4 regions of the Pseudomonas sp. GW821-FHT01A09 genome follow, and region 1 is predicted to be linked to each of the others. Evidence: predicted binding sites of a transcription regulator. Region 1 holds the regulator's gene; each other region holds the start of a gene.
What was found. The regulator sigma-54, encoded in region 1, starts transcription at its own class of promoters, with help from an activator protein. The targets are predictions, from matches to a motif close to ANTGGCATNNANNTTGCTNT.

Region 1 (3,550 bases):
TGTCCAACAGCCGCAGCTTGATGATGTCGCGCAGCTGATAGAGGTTGAGGCTGGTGGTGTTGATCTTGAGATCGGAGAGGTCGGCAATCGGGCCCAGCAGCTCGCTTTCGACCCGGATGGCTTCGGCTAGCGAGCGATTGGCGCTGCTCAGTGGATGCCGGCGGCGGGTTTCGGAAAAGCGCTTGAGCAGGGTTTCTTCGTCGGCATCCAGATACAGCACATCGCATTGAATGTGGCGGCCGCGGACCTCATCGAGCAGCTCCGGGAAGCGGCTCAGGTGGCTGGGCAGGTTGCGGGCGTCGATGGAAACGGCCACCAGTGGCTGGGCCAGTTCGGTGTGGATCAACGCGCGCTCCGCCAACTCGGGCAGCAAGCCGGCCGGCAGGTTGTCGATGCAGTAGAAGCCGTTGTCTTCCAGTACATCCAGGGCTGTGCTCTTGCCGGAGCCGGAGCGGCCGCTGACGATGATCAAGCGCATGGTTAATGACCGTTCTGGGCGTCCAACACGACTTGGTACAGGGCCTCGCTGCTGCTGGCTCTGCGTAGGTTGTCACGAACTTCCTTGCGATCAAGCATGCTGGCAATCTGGCGCAACAACTCGAGGTGCGCATCGGTGGCGGCCTCGGGCACCAGCAGCACGAACAGCAGATCGACCGGCGCACCGTCGATCGCGTCGAAATCTATAGGGTGTTGCAGATGGAGCAGGGCGCTGATGGGTGAGTCGCAACCCTTCATGCGGCAATGAGGAATGGCGATACCGTTGCCGAAACCGGTGGAACCAAGCTTTTCACGAGCAAGCAGCGCTTCATATACGGCCTGCTTGGGCAGCGCGGGTACTTGTTCGGCGATCAGATCGGCGATCTTTTCGATGGCGCTTTTTTTACTGCTCCCCGGCACGTTCACGAGGGAACGGCCAGGGGTCAGGATGTTTTCAAGTCGGATCATGGGTTGGGGTATCAGCGAGCGGCAGCACCTTGAAGCTGGCTTAGCTGTTTTTCCTTATGCTTGAGCAATTGTCGGTCGAGCTTGTCGGTCAGCAGGTCGATGGCAGCGTACATGTCGTCATGTTCGGCGTTGGCAACGATATCCTTGGCGCCAGCGACGTGCAGGGTGGCTTCGATTTTCTGTTTCAGCTTCTCGACCTCCATGATCACCTGCACGTTGGTAATCTTGCCCACATGCCGCTCCAGTTTGGCGAGTTTTTCGCTTACGTAGCTGCGCATGGGGTCGGTCACATCCAGTTGATGTCCACTGATGTTGACTTGCATACCGCTTCTCCTTATTGCCAGTGCATAAAGAGACAGGCTGAACGCCTGCCACTGGAACGCTGTGGCGCATCCAGGCGCTACATCAACCGCTTGCGTTCACTGGAAGGTGCGATCCCCAGAGATTCGCGATACTTGGCGACAGTGCGACGTGCTACCTGGATGCCTTGTGCCTCCAGTAAACCAGCGATCTTGCTGTCGCTCAATGGCTTTTTCTGATTTTCCGCCGCGACCAGTTTCTTGATGATCGCGCGGATCGCCGTTGACGAGCATTCACCGCCTTCGGAGGTGCTGACATGGCTTGAAAAAAAGTATTTCAATTCATAGATGCCGCGGGGCGTATGCATGTATTTCTGCGTAGTGACCCGGGAAATCGTCGATTCGTGCATGCCGACCGCCTCGGCGATGTCATGCAGCACCAGCGGCTTCATGGCCTCATCGCCGTAATCGAGAAAGCCGCGCTGGTGCTCGACGATCTGCGTGGCGACCTTCATCAGGGTCTCGTTGCGGCTCTGCAGGCTCTTGATGAACCAGCGGGCTTCCTGCAACTGGTTGCGCATGAAGGTGTTGTCGGCGCTGGTATCGGCACGACGTACGAAGCCTGCGTACTGTGGATTGACGCGCAGGCGCGGCACGCTTTCTTGGTTCAGTTCCACCAGCCAGCGTTCGTTGTCCTTGCGCACGATCACATCAGGGACCACGTATTCGGGTTCGGAGGATTCGATCTGCGAGCCCGGGCGCGGGTTGAGGCTCTGGACCAGTTCGATGACCTGGCGCAGTTCGTCTTCCTTGATCTTCATGCGCCGCATCAGCTGGCTGTAATCGCGGCTGCCGAGCAGGTCGATGAAGTCGGTGACCAGGCGCTGCGCTTCAGCCAGCCAGCGGGTGCGCGGCGGCATCTGGCGCAGTTGCAGCAGCAGGCATTCGCTGAGGGTGCGCGCGCCGATCCCGGACGGCTCGAATTGCTGGATGCGGTGCAATACGGCTTCGACCTCGTCAAGCTCGATGTCAAGCTCGGGGTCGAAGGAGTCGCAGACTTCCTGCAGCGTCTCGTCCAGATAACCCTGGTTGTTGATGCAGTCGATCAAGGTTACCGCGATCAGGCGATCGGTGTCCGACATCGGCGCCAGGTTCAGCTGCCAGAGCAAATGGCTCTGCAGGCTTTCGCCGGCCGAGGTGCGAGTGGTGAAGTCCCACTCGTCGTCGTCATTGCTGGGCAGGCTGCTGGCGCTGGTCTGGTAGATGTCTTCCCAGGCGGTATCGACCGGCAGCTCGTTGGGTATACGCTCGCCCCATTCCCCTTCTTCAAGGTTGTCGACCGTGGGAGCGCTGCTCTCGAACGTGGGCTCCTGGATATCCGGAGTGGTTTTCTGTTCGATATTGTCCGCCAGCGGATCGCTGTTATCGAAGTCGTCACCTTCCTCCTGGCGTTCGAGCATAGGATTGGATTCCAGCGCTTCCTGGATTTCCTGCTGGAGGTCCAGGGTCGAGAGCTGGAGAAGGCGGATGGCCTGTTGCAACTGCGGTGTCATCGTCAGTTGCTGGCCCATTCTTAGGACGAGCGAGGGTTTCATGGCTGGGGCTTAACACCTTATTCGCCGGCGCAGAGCGCCATCCACTACAAGACGCCGAGGCGCCCGGCTTTATGTCGTAAGCAAATTATATGCCTGAAACCCGAGTGTTTGCCTAGAGCGTTTATCCAATTTCAACCAAAAGGTTTCATGGGCAGTGGAAAACGCTCCGGTTGCGGGTGCTTCTACAGGCGGAACTCGTGACCGAGGTAAACCTCTTTGACCAGTTCATTGGCCATGATAGCGGCTGCGTCGCCTTCGGCAATCAGCTGGCCATCATTGACGATGTAGGCGGTCTCGCAGATGTCCAGTGTCTCGCGCACATTGTGGTCGGTGATCAGTACTCCGATGCCCTTGGCCTTGAGGTGGTGGATGATCTGCTTGATGTCGCCGACCGAAATAGGGTCCACGCCCGCGAAGGGTTCGTCCAGCAGGATGAATTTCGGCGCCGTGGCCAGGGCCCGGGCAATCTCCACGCGGCGACGTTCGCCACCGGACAGGCTCATGCCGAGGTTGTCACGGATATGGGTGATGTGGAATTCCTGCAGCAGGCTTTCGAGTTCCTTGCGCCGGGCATCGCCGTCGAGCTCCTTGCGGGTCTCGAGGATGGCCATGATGTTGTCCGCGACCGAAAGCTTGCGAAAGATCGAGGCTTCCTGAGGCAGATAACCGATACCGGACTTGGCGCGACCGTGCATGGGCTGGTGGCTGACG
Region 2 (3,550 bases), on a different contig from region 1:
ATCGGCACGCAGCACCCGGGCATGCATGCGCCGCAGCAACTTGCGCTTGGCGTTGGCGGGCAGGCCGCGGGTCTGGCTGATGCCGACGGTGATATCGCCGCTGGCCAGCAGATCTGGGATGCGCCAGTAATCGACGTGCTGCACCACCACCACGATGTTCGGCGCCTCTTCACGCATGGCCCGCAGGAAGGGCGGCAGCAAGCCGAACTCGACGTCGTCCGAGAGGCCCACGCGAAAGGTCATGGAGCTGGTGCCGGGATTGAAGTCGTGGCTCAGGCTCAGGGCCACGGACATGGCGTCAAGCGCGGGGCCCAGGTGGCGGATGATTTCTTCGGCGCGCGAAGTGGGCTCCATGCGGTGTCCGACGCGCACGAACAGCGGATCGTTGAATAAGGTGCGTAAACGATTTAGCGCTGCACTGATTGTGGGCTGGCCCAGGAACAGCTTTTCTGCCGCGCGAGTGACGTTGCGTTCCTGCATGAGGGTTTCGAACACCACCATCAGGTTGATATCGGCCTTGCGCAACTCATTGCGGTTCATCGGCAGCGTTCCTGCTAGTCCATTGTCAGCACGAAGTGTAGGAATACCGCAGGGTTTGCTGCAATAGCTGCGTGGCCTGTTCGCGGGCCCACAATCGGTATTGCCAAGGCTGTGGGAGATTCTATGGTCTTGCGCAAACCGTGTCGGCCCCTTCGCCAGCAAGCTGTGCTCCCACAGATGCACGACTCAGGCCCGGTTTGCACTGTGGGAGCATGGCTTGCCCGCGAGGGCGTCGGTACAGGCGCCGCTACATCATGGCTGGGGCGTCAACCGCGCCTCAAGCTCGGCCACTTTCGCTTCGAGGCTCTCAAGGCGTGCCCGGGTGCGGGCCAGGACGATCATCTGGCTGTCGAATTCTTCACGGCTGACCAGGTCCAGCTTGCTGAAACCGCTTTGCAGCAGAATCTTGAATTGACTCTCCAGTTCGGCCTTGGGCTGGGCGGTGTCGCCACTGAACAGTTTCGAGGCGTGATCGCTCAGGGCATCGAGAAAGGCTTTGGGGGCGAGCATGGCGAATTTCCTGAGAAGAAGGCCGGCCAGTGTATCACGCAGTGTCTATAGTCAATCAGCGACGCGGGGCGCACGGTTTTGGCGCATTGCCCGCACGCGCCCTGCACCATCAGCGTGCGAGCGCGGTGCGCCAAGGCTGAGCGGAGCGGGCAGGCGCTGGGGAATCAGCTGAAAACGCCGGGTTTGCAAGACATGGCAAGGTTTCTGCTTAGTCGCAAGTGACCCATGCACTGATGCAGTCGCTGTGACGATGCAGTGCGCAGGCGGAGCGGGAAGTGTTTCGTCAGGAGCAGTTTCTGGTGTCGGTCTGGGGATGCAAGACCGGCGATGCGTTACAAAGCCAGTCACTGCGCTTAGACTTGAGCTGGGTTTGTTTTCCTGGGGCAAGTCCACCAATTCGGGAGAGAGTTTCATGAAGCTAGTCACTGCCATCATCAAGCCATTCAAGCTGGACGACGTCCGCGAATCGCTGTCGGAAATCGGCGTGCAGGGTATCACTGTCACGGAAGTCAAAGGCTTCGGTCGTCAGAAGGGTCACACCGAGCTGTACCGCGGCGCGGAATACGTCGTTGATTTTCTGCCCAAGGTGAAGATCGACGTCGCTATCGACGACAAGGATCTGGACCGGGTAATCGAGGCGATCACCAAGGCGGCCAACACCGGCAAGATCGGGGACGGCAAGATCTTCGTGGTCAATCTGGAACAGGCTATTCGGATCCGTACCGGCGAAACCGATACAGACGCAATCTAAAGCCGCTTCATAATAAAGCCCCAGGAGTAAACAATATGACTCTGCGTCAATTCGCAGGGCTAGGAGCCCTGTTGTCCCTCGTAATGCCAGGCCTGGCCATGGCAGACGAGGCGGCAGCCCCCGTTGCCCCCGTCCTCAACTCCGGCGACACCGCCTGGATGTTGACCTCCACCGCGCTGGTGCTGTTCATGACCATTCCCGGCCTGGCGCTGTTCTACGGTGGCATGGTCCGCACCAAGAACATCCTGTCGGTAATGATGCAGTGCTTCGCCATCACTGGCCTGATCAGCATCCTGTGGATGATCTACGGCTACAGCATGGCGTTCGACACCACTGGCATGGAACAGGGCGTCGTCAACTTCAACTCCTTCGTAGGCGGCATGTCCAAGGCCTTCCTGAGCGGCGTCACCCCTGCCAGCCTGACCGGTCCTGCCGCATTGTTTCCTGAGGCGGTGTTCGTCACCTTCCAGATGACCTTCGCGATCATTACCCCGGCGCTGATCGTCGGTGCGTTCGCCGAGCGTATGAAATTCTCCGCCATGCTGGTGTTCATGGGTATCTGGTTCACCCTGGTCTATGCGCCGATCGCGCACATGGTCTGGAGTGGCAACGGTGGCCTGCTGTGGGACTGGGGCGTCCTGGACTTCGCCGGCGGCACCGTGGTGCACATCAACGCTGGTGTGGCTGGCCTGGTGGCTTGCCTGGTACTGGGCAAGCGCAAAGGCTACCCGACCACCCCGATGGCCCCGCACAACCTGGGCTACACCCTGATCGGCGCGGCCATGCTGTGGGTCGGCTGGTTCGGCTTCAACGCCGGTTCCGCCGCTGCGGCCAACGGCACTGCCGGTATGGCGATGCTGGTCACCCAGATCGCTACCGCCGCTGCTGCACTGGGCTGGATGTTCGCCGAGTGGCTGACCCACGGTAAGCCAAGCGCACTGGGCATCGCCTCGGGCGTGGTCGCTGGTCTGGTCGCAATCACTCCGGCTGCCGGTACCGTTGGCCCGATGGGCTCGCTGGTCATCGGCCTGTCCGCTGGCGTGGTGTGCTTCTTCTGCGCCACCAGCCTCAAGCGCAAACTGGGCTACGACGACTCCCTGGACGCCTTCGGCGTGCACGGTATCGGCGGTATCCTCGGCGCGATCCTGACCGGTGTATTCGCGGCCCCTTCGCTGGGCGGCTTCGGCACCGTGCAAGACATCGGCGCACAAGTCTGGATCCAGTGCAAAGGCGTGGGCTTCACCGTCGTCTACACCGCCATCGTCACCTTCATCATCCTCAAGGTGCTGGATGTGGTCATGGGCCTGCGTGTAAGCGAAGAGGAAGAGTCCGTCGGCCTCGACCTGGCGCAGCACAACGAGCGTGGCTACAACCTGTGATTGATCCGCGCGTGTGAAAAATGCCCGGCTTGCCGGGCATTTTTTTGCCTGGCGTTTGTCATCTGTAGACGCGGCGCTCGGCTCGGACGCGGCCTTGGCCGCATAGGGGTAAAACGGCACTGTACGGCGGCTTGCGAGCCGGTGGTAAGTGTCTGTTACCGAGTTACACAACCAAGCACGTCCGACCCCCTTTGTTTTTTCTTGCAGCGCGCTAGAATGCGCCCCGAACGTCTGGAGAAGCGTATGTGGCAGCAAACCACCATCACCTTGCGGGCACGCCCACGGGGCTTCCACCTGGTGACCGACGAATTGCTGGCCGCACTACCGCAACTGCGGGCCTGCCGGACCGGATTGGTGCATTTTTTGCTGC
Region 3 (3,550 bases), on a different contig from region 1:
GGCCTTGCCGTGACCTGCGAACTGGTCACGCGCATCAGCGAACTGATCCACGCGCTGCAACGCGAGCGCGGCTACACCAACCTGTATCTGGCCAAGCTCACCGCCCCCCATCTCGCCTACCTCGATCACCTCAGCGAAGATGCCCAGGAAATCGAACGGGTGGTGCGCGAGCGCTTCGACAGCATGGATCTGGAGTCCAACAGCGCCACCGATCGCGCCCGCCTGTTCAACCGTATCGCCCACGTGCTGCACGGCCTCGACGAGCTGTCCGGCCTGCGCCGACGGATTCGCGACCAGATGCTCGAACCCGGCGATGCCACCATGGCCTTCACGCGCATGATCGGCGGCCTGCTGGCCGTAGTCTTCGAAGCCGCCGATACGGCCGTCGACCCGATCATCACGCGGGTGCTGGTGGCCATGTTCAACTTCATGCAGGGCAAGGAACTCGCCGGCCAGGAACGTGCCTGTGGCGTCGGCGGTTTTTCCCTGGGCTTTTTCGACGGGCCGCGGCGCGATCGCCTGGAACAACTCGCCCACAGTCAGGAGCGTTGCTTCGAGACCTTTCTCGACTTCGCCGACGATCGGGCGCGGGAGATGTGGTTCGATACCGCCACCAGCGATATCAACGCCAAGCAGGCCCGCATGCGCGCCATGGCCTTGCGCACCTCGGAGAAGGACAAGGTTTCGGCGGAGCTCTCCGAGCTGTGGTTCGACGTCTGCACCGAGCGCATGGACGCCTTCAAGGGCGTCGAAAATCACATCGCCAGGTTGCTCCACGGCAGTTGCCAGCGCGGCATCCAGCAGGCCCGCGCCGACCTCGACAATCATCGTGAACTGCTCAAGCGCCTGGGCAGCCTGGAGCGCCAGGACGAAAGCGAGTTCAGCAAGTTGTTCAACATCCAGGCCAGCGACCTGAGCGGCGGCGGCCAGGACAGCATGGGGCCGCACCTCAGCCGTTCGGTGCTGGACATGCTGCAGGCCCAGACGCAGCGGCTGGTTACGGCCACCGAACAATTGGACGAGGCCCGCGAGGCGCTCAACGAACGGCGGGTGGTCGAGCGCGCGAAAAAACTGCTGATGGAGGAATATCAGGTCAGTGAGAGCCAGGCCTACGCGCGCTTGCGCAAAACCGCCATGGAGCGCGGCGAGCGGCTGGTGGACGTGGCGCAGAACCTGCTCAATCTGGCGGCACGGCGGCGCTGACCTGCGCCGTTGAAGTGCAGTGCGCGCTCGCCACGTGCGGCGCGCCCCGCACTGATAACCGGGCGCGGCTTGACACCCACGCTGCAATCCATTGATTCATAAAGATTTACATTCAGAATTTACATTCATCTTCAGCGCTGGCACACATTCTGCTTCGTGATGATCAGGCCAGCCGACAGCGGCCTCTCAATCGAATACAGGACAACGGCGTCCACTCTTCTTGCGGCAGCAATGCCCATCAAGAGTGGTCGCCGTTTTTTTATGCGCGCCATTTGGGGAATCGACGATGGATGACACACCTTTCAGTGCAGCAGACGAACAACACGATGCCCCGCGACGCACCTTCCTCAAGCAATCCCTCGGCGTATTGGGTGCGAGTGCGGCACTGACGCTGCTGCCGGCGGGTTTGCAGTCGAAAGTCTGGGCGGCCGGCGGCGATGCGCCGGAAACCACCAAGGCCAAGCTGGGCTTTATCGCCCTCACTGACGCCGCTCCGTTGTTCGTTGCCGATGAGAAGGGCCTGTTCGCCAAATACGGCATGACCGAAGTCGAAGTCCTCAAGCAAACGTCATGGGGCACCACCCGCGACAACCTGGTGCTGGGTTCGGCCGCCAATGGCATCGACGGTGCGCATTTGCTGACCCCCATGGCCTACCTGATGAGCGCCGGCAAGATCACCACCAACAACCAGCCGGTACCAATCTCCATCCTTGCGCGCCTCAACCTGGCCGGCCAGTGCATCTCGGTAGGCGAAGAATACTCGGCGCTGAAACTGGGCACCGATTCGAGCCCGTTCAAGGCCGCCCTGCTGGCCAAGAAAGCCGCCGGCAAAACCGTCAACGCCGCGGTGACCTTCCCCGGTGGCACCCACGACCTGTGGATGCGCTACTGGCTGGCCGCCGGCGGCATCGACCCGAACAAGGACGTCGCCACCATTGTCGTGCCGCCGCCGCAGATGGTCGCCAACATGAAAGTCGGCACCATGGACACCTTCTGCGTGTGCGAGCCGTGGAATTCGCAGCTGGTCAACCAGAAGATCGGCTACACCGCCAATACCACCGGCGAGCTGTGGGACAAGCACCCGGAAAAAGCCTTCGCGCTGCGCTCGGATTACGTCGCCGCCAACCCCAATGCCGCCAAGGCATTGCTCAAGGCGATCATGGAAGCGCAGATGTTCTGCGAAAAACCGGAGAACAAGGACGAGGTCGCGCAGATCTGCGCCAAGCGCCGCTGGATCAACGCCCCGGTCGAAGACATCGCCTCGCGCATGAAGGGCACTTTCGCCTACGGCACCGGCAAGGTGGTGGAGAACAGCCCGTTCATGATGCGCTACTGGGATGACCATGCCTCCTACCCGTTCAAGAGCCATGACCTGTGGTTCCTGACCGAGAATATGCGCTGGGGCTACCTGCCGCAGAACCTCGATACCCAGGCGCTGATCGACAAGGTCAACCGTGAAGACATCTGGCGCACTGCAGCGGCTGAACTGAACCTGTCCGCCGAGCTGATTCCGACCTCGACCTCCCGAGGCATCGAGACCTTTTTCGATGGCAAGCAGTTCGACCCACAAAACCCCAAGGCCTACCTCGACAGCCTGGCGATCAAGGCGCTGGTGTGAGCCCGACTTTGAGTCTTGCGGCGGATGCCAGGGCCCCGTCGCGGGCAAGCCTAGCTCCCACAGACTGCGCCCTGTGGGAGCAAACTCTGCTCCCATAGATTGCCCCGTACCTCTGTGGGAGCAGGGCTTGCCCGCGATGAGGCCCGTACCACCAACGCCAAAACACCGTTATCTACGCACCATCGGAGGCATCCATGAACGCTGACGCAAAATTACCCAAGGCCGCCGCTCACGCACTGGCGCCCAAACCCATCGCTGCACGCGCGATGCCCGGCTGGCTCAAGCGCCTGCGTACGGCGCTGCTGCAAAACCTCCTGCCCCCGCTGGTGATCGCCACGCTGCTGCTGTGCCTGTGGCAATTGCTGTGCAGCGGCAAGGGCTCGGCACTGCCGCCCCCGACGCAAGTGATCAAGGACACCTGGGAGCTGATCGTCAATCCGTTCTTCAACAACGGTGGCAACGATGTCGGCATGGCCTGGCAACTGCTTGCCAGCCTCAAGCGCGTCGCCTATGGCTACCTGCTGGCGGTGGTGGCCGGCATCAGCCTGGGGGTGCTGGTCGGGCAATCGAGCTGGGCCATGCGCGGCCTCGATCCGCTGTTCCAGATCCTGCGTACCGTGCCGCCGCTGGCGTGGTTGCCGCTATCGCTGGCGGGCTTCAAGGACAGTCACCCGTCGGCCATCTTCGTGATCTTCATCACCGCCATCTGGCCGATCATCATCAATACCT
Region 4 (3,550 bases), on a different contig from region 1:
CGCTGCACCGTGAACGTCTGCGTGGCGCTGGTCTGCAGCACCGCGCCGTTGTTGAGCACCTGCACCGCAAGGCTGTGATCGCCGCGGTCGATGTCCACCAGTTGCATGACCGGCACATTGCTCGGCTGGCCATAGGGCTGCCCGTCGAGTACCAGTTGCAGCAGGTCGTCGCCGAACAGCTTGGGTTCCAGGTGCACGCCCACCGTGAAGCTGCCGCCATTGGCGCGCAGGGCTTCTGCGCCAGGCAGGCCGGTCAGCTCCAGCACCGCATAGGGCGGTTGCCGTGGCACGTCGGAAGGCGCTTGCTTGCTGGGGCCAGGCGCCGTGCGCGGCTGGCTCTCGATGCTGTTGAGGGGCGGCAGCTCGACGGTCTCGGCCTTGATGCCCTCGGGCTTCTGGCTGCTGTAGGCAGTGTTGCCGGCGGCATCGGTGTACTTGTAGATCTGCGCCGAGGCCGGCAAAGCGACCAGCAGCAACAGGCAGATAAGGCATGAACGCATGAAGGTTTCCATGGCAACAATAGGCGCGATCGCTGGATCGCCTTGACCGGCATCAGCATAGAGCAGATCGCGCCCCGTCGGTAAGCCGAGAATTCCCTCAGGGCTGCGCGCAGAGTTCAGCGGTAGCGCGGATCAGCGCCAGGCGTTGCAGCTCGTCGTCAGCAGCCTTGTGCGTCGCCGTCGCCAGCCACTGCGGGCATTGCGGATCGGCGCGGGAAACGGCAAAGGCCGCCAACTGCTGCAGCAGGCGTTTTTGCAGGACGTCGAGCTGCGGGCGAATGCTCCCGACCAGATCGGGGCGCGGTGAATCCGGCGCTGCGCCGGCGAGCGTCCAGCGCGACAGCAGGGCGTACTGGCGCAGTTTGTTGGCCTCTATCTGGGCGGCGAAAAACTGCCCGACCAGCGCGCCATCCAGTTGGTATTGCGGCGCCAGGGCCACGGCACCGGTGATCACTGTCTGTTCGCGGGGGCGATCTTCGACGGCCTTGTGACTGTCCCATTTGCTCAGGGCCACTTGGTCGGCGATGGCCAGGCGCTCCTGGATGCTGTGCATCAGTGGGTCGAGGCTGGCGGGGGCGGCGATGGCTTGGGTGCAAGCGGCGATAGCGCTCAGGAACAGCGGCAGGAAGAGAAATCTGGGCATGGGCGGGGGCTCGATCTTGTTGGAATTGGATCGGGCATTGTCTGCAACAAGTATGGGAGCGGCAAGCACGAGATCTGTGCAAAAGGTGTGCTGGCGCGCGCCCATAAAAAAGGCCACCCGAAGGTGGCCTTTTTCAAATCAAGCTGGGTTTAGACGCTGTAGTACAGGTCGTATTCCAGTGGGTGCACGAAAGTGCGGACCTTGATTTCTTCTTCGCTCTTCAGCTCGATGTAGGCATCGATGAAGTCGTCGCTGAACACGCCGCCCTTGGTCAGGAACGCACGGCCTTTGTCCAGTTCTTCCAGTGCTTCTTTCAGGCTGCCGCACACTTGTGGGATCTCTGCTGCTTCTTCTGGCGGCAGGTCATACAGGTTCTTGTCGGCGGCATCGCCAGGGTGGATCTTGTTCTGGATACCGTCCAGGCCGGCCATCAGCAGTGCTGCGAAAGCCAGGTACGGGTTGGCAGCCGGATCCGGGAAACGTGCTTCGATACGACGGCCCTTAGGGCTGGAGACGTAAGGAATACGGATCGAGGCAGAGCGGTTGCGCGCCGAGTAGGCCAGCATTACCGGAGCTTCGAAACCTGGTACCAGACGCTTGTAGGAGTTGGTAGCCGGGTTGGTGAAGCCGTTCAGGGCCTTGCCGTGCTTGATGATGCCGCCGATGAAGTACAGGGCGGTGTCGGACAGGCCGGCATAGCCTTCGCCGGCGAAGGTGTTCTTGCCATCTTTGGAGATGGACATGTGCACGTGCATGCCCGAACCGTTATCGCCATACAGAGGCTTGGGCATGAAGGTAGCGGTACGGCCGTAAGCGTCGGCAACGTTGTGCACGCAGTACTTCAGGGTTTGAACTTCGTCGGCCTTCTTCACCAGGGTGTTGAAGCGTACGCCGATTTCGTTCTGGCCGGCGGTGGCGACTTCGTGGTGGTGAACTTCGACGAACTGGCCCATTTCTTCCAGTGCGTTGCACATGGCGGTACGGATTTCGTGGTCGTGGTCAACCGGTGGCAGCGGGAAGTAGCCGCCTTTGATGCCAGGGCGGTGGCCTTTGTTACCGCCGTCGACGTCGCCGTCGGTCATCCAGGCAGCCTGTTCGGAGAAGATCTTGAACATGGAGCCGGAGATGTCGGACTTGAATTTCACTTCGTCGAAGATGAAGAATTCTGGTTCCGGGCCGACGAACACGGTGTCGCCGATGCCTGTGGACTTCAGGTAGGCTTCGGCGCGGTGCGCGATGGCACGTGGGTCGCGGTCGTAGCCTTGCATGGTCGACGGTTCGATGACGTCGCACACCAGGATCAGGGTCGGTTCTTCGGTGAACGGATCCAGAACGGCGGTTTCGTCGTCCGGCAGCAGGATCATGTCGGAAGCTTCGATGCCTTTCCAGCCAGCGATGGAGGAGCCGTCGAACATCTTGCCGACTTCGAAGAAGTCGTCATCCAGTGCATCACGCGCGGGCATGGTGACGTGCTGCTGCTTGCCTTTTGTGTCAGTGAAGCGCAGATCAATCCACTTAACGTCATGATCTTTGATGAGTTGAACCGACTTCGACATGTTGTCCTCCGGGGTGGATTAGGGCTGGGTAGTGGTAGCCCTGTAATTTTGGTGATGCCGGGCGCGAATAGTCGGCCAAGGCAACCTGCCTCACAAGAGAGCAATTTGCATGCCAGTGCCCCGAGATGGGCTTTGACGCCAATATTCAAGGTTTAAGGGCACTTAGGGCGTTTTTTGTACAACGCCAGGCACCTTTATGGTGCGGATTAATTTGCGTTTGATCTGTTTTGGTGCGCAGTAATCCGTCTGTACGATATCTGGTTAAACCTTGAGCAATTTCCGCTATAATCCGCCCCCCTGTTTTCAGACCGACCCTTCGCGCCCAGTTTTCATGAAACTAATCGTAAAAGTCTTCCCCGAAATCACCATCAAAAGCCCGCCTGTGCGCAAGCGATTCATTCGCCAGCTGGCGCGCAACATCCGGCTGGTGGTCCGCGACCTGGACCCACAGCTGGTGGTCAATGGTGTCTGGGACAATCTCGAAGTCGAGACCCGCGTGGAAGACCCGAAGGTGCTGCGCGAAATCACCGAGCGTCTGAGCTGCACGCCCGGCATCGCGCACTTTCTGCACGTCAACGAGTACCCGCTGGGTGATCTCGACGACATCGTCGCCAAGTGCAAGGCGCACTTCGGCGACCAACTGCCTGGCAAGGTCTTTTCGATCCGCTGCAAGCGTGCCGGCAAGCACAGCTTCACCTCGATGGACGTCGAGCGCCACGTCGGCAGTCAGCTGCGCCGTGAATGCGGGGCCGCCGGCATCGATCTGAAGAAGCCCGAAGTGGTGGTGCGCATCGAGATCCGCGACAAGCGCCTGTTCGTCATCCACGGTCAGCACGACAGTGTCGGCGGTT

Region 2: a site for sigma-54 is predicted at 1,242-1,261, ahead of glnK (P-II family nitrogen regulator). Genes of this name have one in related genera too.
Region 3: a site for sigma-54 is predicted at 1,340-1,359, ahead of AC3WJP_RS15610 (CmpA/NrtA family ABC transporter substrate-binding protein). Genes of this name have one in related genera too.
Region 4: a site for sigma-54 is predicted at 2,797-2,816, ahead of glnA (glutamate--ammonia ligase). Genes of this name have one in related genera too.

Annotation. Positions count from the first base shown of each region.
Region 1 is NZ_JBYSWB010000030.1:28,438-31,987, forward strand. It holds gene rapZ (RNase adapter RapZ) at 1-478, opposite strand, end outside; gene ptsN (PTS IIA-like nitrogen regulatory protein PtsN) at 481-945, opposite strand; gene hpf (ribosome hibernation-promoting factor, HPF/YfiA family) at 957-1,268, opposite strand; gene AC3WJP_RS24855 (RNA polymerase factor sigma-54) at 1,346-2,839, opposite strand; gene lptB (LPS export ABC transporter ATP-binding protein) at 3,022-3,550, opposite strand, start outside.
Region 2 is NZ_JBYSWB010000008.1:116,239-119,788, reverse strand. It holds gene AC3WJP_RS11885 (LysR family transcriptional regulator) at 1-540, opposite strand, end outside; gene AC3WJP_RS11880 (accessory factor UbiK family protein) at 793-1,050, opposite strand; gene glnK (P-II family nitrogen regulator) at 1,463-1,801, shown strand; gene AC3WJP_RS11870 (ammonium transporter) at 1,837-3,180, shown strand; gene AC3WJP_RS11865 (secondary thiamine-phosphate synthase enzyme YjbQ) at 3,424-3,550, shown strand, end outside.
Region 3 is NZ_JBYSWB010000012.1:102,312-105,861, reverse strand. It holds gene AC3WJP_RS15615 (nitrate- and nitrite sensing domain-containing protein) at 1-1,203, shown strand, start outside; gene AC3WJP_RS15610 (CmpA/NrtA family ABC transporter substrate-binding protein) at 1,490-2,821, shown strand; gene ntrB (nitrate ABC transporter permease) at 3,088-3,550, shown strand, end outside.
Region 4 is NZ_JBYSWB010000020.1:106,004-109,553, reverse strand. It holds gene AC3WJP_RS20945 (DUF4124 domain-containing protein) at 1-500, opposite strand, end outside; gene AC3WJP_RS20940 (chorismate mutase) at 598-1,143, opposite strand; gene glnA (glutamate--ammonia ligase) at 1,293-2,699, opposite strand; gene thiI (tRNA uracil 4-sulfurtransferase ThiI) at 3,031-3,550, shown strand, end outside.